DNA from 2 places in the Rhizobium sp. UBA1881 genome. Region 2 is predicted to be linked to the other one. Evidence: predicted binding sites of a transcription regulator. Region 2 holds the regulator's gene; the other holds the start of a gene.
The links. The regulator PhoB, encoded in region 2, activates phosphate uptake and scavenging genes when phosphate is short. The targets are predictions, from matches to a motif close to TGTCATNNANCTGTCAT.

Region 1 (4,542 bases), on a different contig from region 2:
GGCCGAGTACCTCGGTGCGATAATCCTCGGCGCGATCCGACCAGCGAAGGCCGCCGCGCGCGACCCGTCCGAAGCGCAGGTGGACGCCCTCGACCTCGACGCCGTAAACGAACATTTCGCGGAACGGCTTCGGCGCCGGCAGGCCGTCGATCAGGTGCGGGTCGAGCTTGAAGGCCAGCATCGCCTTTGCCGAACCATCGGGATTGCGCTGGAAGTAGTTGGTGCGCAGCGTCGAGTCGACCACGTTGACATAGCGGCGCAGGATACGGTCGTCATCAAGGCTTGGAACGTCCGATAGCGCCGTCTCGATCCTTGCGTGAAGATCGGTCGCCTTCTTGATCCTGTTCTTCTCGGTCAGCTTCGGGTCCAGGCCATCGTGGAACAGGCGAAAGATGAGCGAGGAGATAGCCGGGTATTTATCCAGCGTCGTCGCGATGTAATCCTGCGAATAGGCGATGCCGGCCTGGCGCAGATAGCGCGAGTAGGCGCGCAAGACGCTTGTCTCGCGGGCCGACAGGCCTGCCGAGATGATCAGGCGGTTGAAATTGTCGTTGTCGATGACACCCGAAAACGCCGACAGGAAGGCTTCTTCAAGTGCTGCGCCATGCTGTTGCAGATCGATCTCGCCGCCGCTCTGGGCCTCAAGTTCCATGTCATGCAGCACGACCAGCTTCTCGCTGCCGTCGGCCAGCGTCACATTGATGTCGAACGTGCCTTCGCTGATGACGCTGAAGCCAAGATTCTCAAGCAGCGGTACGCGGCGGGAGAGCGCAAGCTGGCCATTGAAGTGGAAGATCTTCAGGCAGAGCAGCGACACGCCGTCCTTGATGCGCGTGTAGAATTCGATGCGGATCTGCTCGCCCGTCGCGCAGGCGACGATGTCGGCGAAGTCAGAGAAGGTTTCCTCTGGTGGGAAGAGATCCTGATAGGCGTTGCTGACCTTGATCTTGGGCGCTTTCGGACCGGCAAGCATCTCGAAGCGGTCGTCCCAGCGGGCCGTGATGGCGCGGATTGCTTCTTCGAGCTTTGCCTGAGGGATACGCGGCGTCTTTCCGCCGGAGCGGCCGATGATGAAATGGACGCGGGCGACGCCGCCCTCGGGGAAAGCCGGGTAATAGGCCGAGACGCGGCCGTCATAGATGGTCTTGAGATAGGTGCCGATCTTCTCGCGAACGATCGAGTCATATTCCTCGCGCGGCACATAGACGATAACGGAGACGAAACGATCGAAGTGATCGATCCGCGGCAGCACCCGTACGCGCGGCCTGTCGGTCAGATCGTTGATCTGTTCGGCGAAGGTGGCGAGCAGGGCGGTGTCGATCTGGAAAAGATCGTCGCGCGGGTAGGATTCCAGCGTGTTGTCGAGCATGCGGCCGGAATGGCTCATCGGATCGAAGCCGAAATGCTCCTTCACCTTCTCCACCTTCGAGCGCAGTAGCGGGATGTCCGTTGCGAGCGACGTGTAGGCCGTCGAGGTGAAGAGGCCGACAATGCGCAGCTCGCCGGTAACGTTGCCATTCTCATCGAAGCGCTTCACGCCAACGTAATCCATGTAGGCGCGGCGGTGGACGACGGATTTGACGTTGGCCTTGGTGACGATCAGGAATTCGGGGCCGTCAAGGAAGGCCAGGATTTCGGGCGTCGTGGTTACAGCATCGCGGCCGGTCCGGAGCACTAGGACATCCGGGTTGGAAAGGATGCCCAGCCCCGTGCCCTTGTCGCGCTCGACCTTTGCATCCGAACCCTTGCCGGAATAGACATATTCGCGCATCCCCAGAAGGGTGAAATTGGCGTCGCGCAGCCATGTCAGGAAAGCGACCGCTTCGTCGCGATCCGCCTTGCGGCGGCCAACATTGCGCGACGACAGTTCGTCAATGGCGGTGCCAAGCTTGTCCAGCATCGGCTTCCAATCGGAAACCGACAGGCGCACCTGTTCGAGGACGATTTCGATCCGCTCGATCAGATCGGCGGACTGCGCCGGGGTGAGCGGGGCGAGGTGAAGCTGAATGTGGCTGACACGGTTTGCCGGCTCGCCGGGCATATCCGGCGAATAGAGTTCCGGCGGATGACCTGGCTGCATGACGAGAATGGGATGAACCGCCATGAAGAGATCGCGGTAGCTGCTCGTCACCTCACCCATGACCGATTCGTAGAGGAATGGCATGTTGTGATCGGTCACCGACAGGACCGACACCGCCACGCCATCTGGTTCCACATTGTCGAGCGAGGTGACGGTGACGCGCGGAGCGTTGCCGGTCCAGGCGGCGAGTTCGGCCGCGCAGTGAACGGCGGAAATCGCCAGCATTTCGGGCGTGTAGGATTCGAGGTCGTCACCGCTGGCGCGTCCGAAGAGAATATCCGGTGCGAGATAGTGCTCGCCCATCGCCGTCGCGATCTTGTTCGCGCTCTCAATCTGTTTTTCCCGTTTCGGATTGTTTCGAGCAGCCATTGACTGTGTCCCCCATTTTCTCGATTGCGCGCAGGTTAGCAGAAGGTTTGACAGAAAAATTGCTAAAATAGGGACGTCGATCGCAGTTTTCGTGCGAATTTAGCCGGCATGTCGTCAATTCTGTAAAAAATGATCCGAATGTGATTTTCGTCGCCAGAACTTTGATCACGTCCGAATGAAGAGTTGTTGACAGTCGCGCAGCAAAAAGACGATCAACTGAGGATCGGAACCCGGATCGGATAAACATGTCGCAGAATGCAGCAGGCACGGTCATCGTCATATCGAGCCACGTCGTTCGTGGATCGGTCGGCAATCGGGCGGCGGTTTTCGCGCTCGAGACGCTCGGCCACCAGGTATGGGCGCTGCCGACCATCGTGCTGCCCTGGCATCCGGGCCACGGTCGTTCGACGCGGCTGACCTTCGCCGAAGCCGATTTCGACGCGGCGATCGACGATCTCATTCGCGCGCCCTGGATCGGCGAGGTCAAGGCGGTGCTTTCGGGCTATTTCGGCAATGCCGCGCAGGCGCGCTCCGTCGGCCGGTTGATCACGGCGCTCAGGGATAAAAATCCAGATCTGTTTTACGTTTGCGATCCCGTGATGGGCGATCTCGGTGGGCTCTATGTTCCCGAGGCGACCGCTGAGGCGATCCGGGACCATCTGATCCCACTGGCATCGCTGGCGACCCCAAATCGCTACGAACTTGCCTGGCTGTCCGGCGCGCCGCTGGAGAGCAATACTGAGATCATGGAGGCGGCGCTCGCGCTCGGTCCTGCGCGCATGCTGGTGACCTCCGCGGTGCCGATGATGGCTGGTGGAACGGGCAACCTCTATCTCTCCGGGCGCCACGCGCTGCTTGCCGAGCACCGGCTGATCGACAATCCGCCAAACGGGTTGGGCGATCTTCTCGCCGCGCTTTTCCTATCGCGGCTGCAGTCCGGCATGGAAGACGAGAAGGCGCTGCAGCTCGCGACGGCCAGCGTCTACGAGGTGCTGGCTCGGGCGGTGAAGCGCGGTAGCGACGAGTTGACACTCGCAAACGACGCCTCCAGCCTGTCGACGCCGATGGCGATGGTGCAGATGCGGCATCTGATGCATCCGGCGCAGCGGCGAAAGAGCTAGCGGCCGCGCCGTTAACGCATTTGGCGCTGCGATATTGATCTTGCATCGCTCACGCTGTAATCGAAGATCATGCAGCGTTTTCCAGATACACTTCTCGACGGCTATCGCAACTTCATGAGCGGGCGTTATGCCGACGCTCGTGACCGATACAGGACGTTGGCGGAGCACGGGCAGAGCCCGAGCACGTTGGTCATTGCCTGTTCGGACTCTCGCGCGGCGCCGGAACTCATCTTCGATTCCGGGCCCGGCGAGCTCTTCGTCGTCCGCAACGTCGCCAACATGGTGCCGCCCTACGAGCCGGACAGCAATTTCCACGCGACCTCGGCTGCGCTCGAGTTCGCGGTTCTGGCCCTGAAGGTCACTGATATCGTCGTCATGGGGCATGGTCGCTGCGGCGGTATACGCGCGGCGCTCGATCCCGATGCCGAACCGTTGTCGCCTGGCGATTTCATCGGACGCTGGATGTCGCTGGTGCGGCCGGCGGCCGAGCAAATCCAGAGCAACGACGTGATGACGCCCGGCGAACGCCAGACGGCGCTGGAGCGCGTGTCGATCCGCAACTCGATCGACAATCTCAGAACATTTCCGGAGATCAAGGCGCGCGAAGAAGCCGGTGAAATCCAGCTGCACGGCGCCTGGTTCGATATTTCGACCGGCGAATTGTGGGTCATGGACGCGGAGACGCGCGACTTCATTCGCCCTGACGTCTGACACGATAATCCGAGACAAGCAAAAAGGCGCCGCGGTTTCCCACGGCGCCTTTTTCATTTGATCATTAAGTGCGGATCAGTTCGCGTCGATCTGCTGACCGATATAGGCGATCGCCTGCTGGTAGACCGTTGCCGCGTTCCAGCCGGAAATGGCTGCGAAGTTCGGCTCGCCCGGCTGATAGCCGGCACCTGGACGCCAGCCGTGGCCCTTCAGGAAGTTCGCGGTCGAGGCCAGCGCGTCGGCGCGTGAGCCGACCATGTC
Region 2 (4,542 bases):
TTCGATCCGCGCGGCCGCTCTCGGCCTCGGGGCTTCGAAGATGCAGATGGTGTTCCACCACGTTCTGCCGCTGGCAATGCCTGGCATCCTGACCGGCACCATCATCGGTCTGGCGCACGCGCTCGGTGAAACCGCGCCGCTGCTCCTGATCGGCATGGTCGCCTTCGTTGCCAATGCGCCTGCCACCCCGATGGATCCCTCCACGGCTCTGCCAGTGCAGGTTTACATGTGGGCAAACGAAGCCGAACGCGCCTTTGTCGAGCGCACGTCTGGCGCCATCATCGTCCTGCTCCTGTTCCTGATCGTCATGAACCTCGGAGCCATCCTCTTGCGTCGTCGCTTTGAGCGCCGCTGGTAAACGGAGTAAACATCATGAACATGTTGACGGAAGCAGCAGTTGAGAAGGCGCTAGACCAGAAGATGAATACCATTCCGTATAAAATGATCGGCCAGGACGTCTCGGTTTATTACGGCGAAAAGCGCGCGCTTTTCGACGTGAAGCTGAACATCCGCGAAAACACCGTGACGGCTCTCATCGGTCCGTCGGGCTGCGGCAAGTCCACCTTCCTGCGCAGCCTGAACCGCATGAACGACACGATCGACAACTGCCGCGTCACCGGCAAGATCACGCTCGATGGCGATGATATCTACGATCCGGATATCGACGTCGTCGAACTGCGCGCCCGCGTCGGCATGGTGTTCCAGAAGCCGAACCCGTTCCCGAAGTCGATCTACGAAAACGTCGCCTACGGCCCGCGCATCCACGGTCTCGCCAAGGCGAAGGCCGACATGGACGTCATCGTCGAGCAGAGCCTGCAGCGCGCCGGCCTGTGGAACGAAGTCAAGGACCGCGTGCATGAAGGCGGCACCGGCCTTTCGGGCGGCCAGCAGCAGCGTCTGTGCATCGCGCGTGCGATTGCCGTCAGCCCCGAAGTCATCCTGATGGACGAGCCCTGCTCGGCGCTCGACCCGATCGCGACCGCCAAGGTCGAGGAGCTCATCCACGAGCTGCGCGAAGCCTACACGATCGTCATCGTCACGCACTCGATGCAGCAGGCAGCCCGCGTTTCGCAGCGCACCGCCATGTTCCACCTCGGCAACCTCGTCGAGGAGAACGATACCGACAAGATGTTCACCAACCCGGATGATCCGCGCACCCAGGATTACATCATGGGCCGCTTCGGCTGATCTCCGAAACCGGTAAACCTCAGGACATTCAAGGATAAGCCCCATGGCATCGACACATATCTATTCCGCCTACGACGATGATCTCAAGTTCCTGACGCGCCGCATATCCGAAATGGGCGGCCTCGCGGAACAGATGGTCGGCGACGCTGTTCGCGCGCTCGTCAACGGCGACACTTCGCTCGCCCAGAAGGTCATCTCCGACGACGTGATCCTCGATCACGCCGAGCGCGAGATCGGCGAAAAGGCGATCATCACCATCGCCCGCCGCCAGCCGATGGCCGCCGACCTTCGCGAAATCATGGGTTCGATCCGCATCGCGGCCGATCTCGAGCGCGTCGGCGATCTCGGCAAGAACACCGCCAAGCGCGTCATCGCTGTTCAGAGCACCGGCGTTCCGCGCAAGCTCGCCCGTGGCCTCGAGCATCTCTCCGAACTGGCACTCGTCCAGCTCAAGGAGGTTCTCGACGTCTACACCAGCCGCGTTGCAGATCGTGCCAAGTCGATCCGAGAGCGCGACGAGGAAATCGACGCGATGTACACCTCGCTGTTCCGCGAGATGCTGACCTACATGATGGAAGATCCGCGCAACATCACCAGCTGCACGCATCTCCTGTTCTGCGCCAAGAACATCGAGCGCATCGGCGACCACGCCACCAACATCGCAGAGACCATCTACTACATGGCTACCGGCGCCCAGCCGGAAGGCGAGCGTCCGAAGGACGACACCGCCAACACCGTCGGCGCGGTCACGGAATAAGCGTTCCGGACCCACGCCCCCAGGAGACCGAGACGAATGATCCCAAGAGTAGCAGTCGTTGAAGACGAAGAAGCACTGAGCGTGCTTCTTCGCTATAACCTTGAGGCCGAAGGCTTCGAAGTCGATACCATCCTTCGCGGTGACGAGGCCGAGATCCGGCTGCAGGAACGCACGCCTGACCTTTTGATCCTCGATTGGATGCTGCCCGGCGTATCCGGCATCGAGCTCTGCCGTCGCCTGCGCATGCGCCCGGAGACGGAGCGCCTGCCGATCATCATGCTGACCGCCCGTGGCGAGGAAAGCGAACGTGTTCGCGGCCTGTCGACCGGCGCCGACGACTATGTCGTCAAGCCGTTCTCGACACCTGAGCTCGTTGCCCGCGTCAAGGCGATGCTGCGCCGCGCCAAGCCGGAAGTGCTGTCCTCGCTGCTGAAGTGCGGCGATATCGAACTCGATCGCGAAACCCACCGCGTTCACCGCAAGAGCCGCGAAGTCCGCCTCGGACCGACCGAATTCCGCCTACTGGAATTCTTGATGTCGTCGCCGGGCCGCGTCTTCTCCCGCTCGCAGCTGCTCGATGGCGTCTGGGGCCATGACATCTATGTCGACGAGCGCACCGTCGACGTTCACGTCGGCCGCCTGCGCAAGGCGCTCAACTTCTCGAACATGCAGGATGTCATCCGCACCGTTCGCGGCGCTGGTTATTCGATGGAAGCGTAAGACGCTTCCATTTCATCCGGTCCAACGAAAAACGGGCCCCGCGAGGGCCCGTTTTCTTGTGTTCCTTATCCGGCTTTCCGGGTCATGCGACCCGGTTGGCGGCCTTGCGGCGCTCGTTGACCGGCTGGTAGGCCATGCGCTGGTGATAGGTGCAGTACGGCGAGTTGTCAGGGGACTCGCAGCCGCAGAAGTGGAAGTCATCCGTCAGCGGATCGCCGACCGGCCACTTGCACGTACGCTCGGTCAGTTCCGTGAGGCCTAGGCGGCGCGAGATCGGAACGACAACGTTGGAAGCCGGACGGTAACGGACTTCCTCGATCGCATCGATGTCCATCTCTTCCTTGAGAGCCACTGCGCCCTGCGGGCGGGCAACGGCGCGGCTTGGCGAGATGCGTGCGGAATTGAAGCTGTTGGCGGGGCGCGGGGTCGAAACCGCCGGGCGCTTCGGTGCCCGCGTCGCCGTGGTCGTGCCGCCGGCCTTGGCGCGGCCAGGCAGGTTCAGGCGGTGGACCTTGCCGATGACGGCGTTGCGGCTTACACCGCCAAGTTGTGCCGCAATCTGGCTGGCGCTCAGGCCTTCGGCCCAAAGCTTCTTCAGTCTCTCAACGCGCTCGTCTGTCCAGTTCATGCCCTGTCTCCGCCTTATTGCGTTGGTGTAGGCAGAATCCTTCACCCATGGCGCGGACGTGTCCGGACCAAGAAACGCTTGCTCGATTTTGGTGACTAGTTCCGCCGCATGCAGTCTAGTAATTGAGTTTTAACCTAGAGTGAGGGCGACTCCGTGACAAGAGTCGGTTGAATCGCGGCGAATCGATTTCTCGGTTTTCCCCAACTTGCTGGGTGGTAGAGTCATTTCTGCAACATTAGCTGTTGATAGCTCGCCGGCGCCCCGATGCTTGCTTGACGCATGCGACAAAAGCTCAGTTTTGTTGACATCGCACTGCGAAAAGACAATAGTGCCCCTCGCCGCCGAAAGGCGGCATTTTTCATTTCCGGGCACCCGCTTTTTAGCCGGAGTCCGGGCCATTGTTGAGCGAATGACAGGAGATCGCGCCATGGCTGAAGCCGCGCCGCTTTATGATACCTACTCTCGTGCCCCGCTGCGGTTCGAGCGAGGAGAGGGCGTGTGGCTGATCACCGAAACTGGTGAGCGATATCTCGATTTCGGCGCGGGCGTTGCCGTGACCTCCGTCGGCCATAGCCACCCGCACGTCGTCGGCGCGCTGAAGGATCAGGCCGAGAAGGTCTGGCACCTTTCCAACATTTACGAGATCCCCGGCCAGGAGCGCTTCGCCAAGCGGCTGACGGATGCAACCTTCGCGGATAAGGTGTTCTTCACCAATTCCGGCGCCGAGGCTCTGGAGTGCGCGATCAAGACCGCGCGCCGCTACCAGTATTCGAAGGGCCATCCCGAGCGCTTCCACATCATCACCTTCGAAGGCGCCTTCCACGGCCGCACGCTGGCAACGATCGCCGCCGGCGGCCAGGAAAAGTATCTCGAAGGCTTCGGCCCCAAGACGCCCGGTTTCGACCAGGTGCCCTTCGGCGATATCGAAGCCGTCCGTGCCGCCATCACCGATGCCACGGCCGGTATCCTGATCGAGCCGGTACAGGGCGAGGGCGGTATCCGCCCGGCAACCACGGAATTCATGAAGGCGCTGCGCCAGCTCTGCGACGAACACGGCCTGCTTCTGATCCTCGACGAGGTTCAGTCCGGCGTTGGCCGCACCGGCAAGCTCTTCGCGCATGAATGGTCCGGCGTCACGCCCGACATCATGGCGGTCGCCAAGGGCATCGGCGGTGGTTTCCCGCTCGGCGCCTGCCTTGCAACAGCTGAAGCAGCCTCCGGCATGAAGGCCGGCACCCATGGCTCGACC

Region 1: the regulator PhoB is predicted to act here: its motif matches at 2,625-2,641, upstream of B3605_RS10615 (NAD-glutamate dehydrogenase).

What each region holds. Positions count from the first base shown of each region.
Region 1 covers NZ_DDHH01000088.1:24,580-29,121, reverse strand. Annotated here, with positions in the region: gene B3605_RS10615 (NAD-glutamate dehydrogenase) at 1-2,449, opposite strand, end outside; gene pdxY (pyridoxal kinase PdxY) at 2,695-3,570, shown strand; gene B3605_RS10605 (carbonic anhydrase) at 3,640-4,281, shown strand; gene B3605_RS10600 (lytic murein transglycosylase) at 4,357-4,542, opposite strand, start outside.
Region 2 covers NZ_DDHH01000152.1:18,931-23,472, reverse strand. Annotated here, with positions in the region: gene pstA (phosphate ABC transporter permease PstA) at 1-358, shown strand, start outside; gene pstB (phosphate ABC transporter ATP-binding protein PstB) at 373-1,188, shown strand; gene phoU (phosphate signaling complex protein PhoU) at 1,232-1,945, shown strand; gene phoB (phosphate regulon transcriptional regulator PhoB) at 1,982-2,665, shown strand; gene B3605_RS18275 (GcrA family cell cycle regulator) at 2,748-3,293, opposite strand; gene B3605_RS18270 (aspartate aminotransferase family protein) at 3,721-4,542, shown strand, end outside.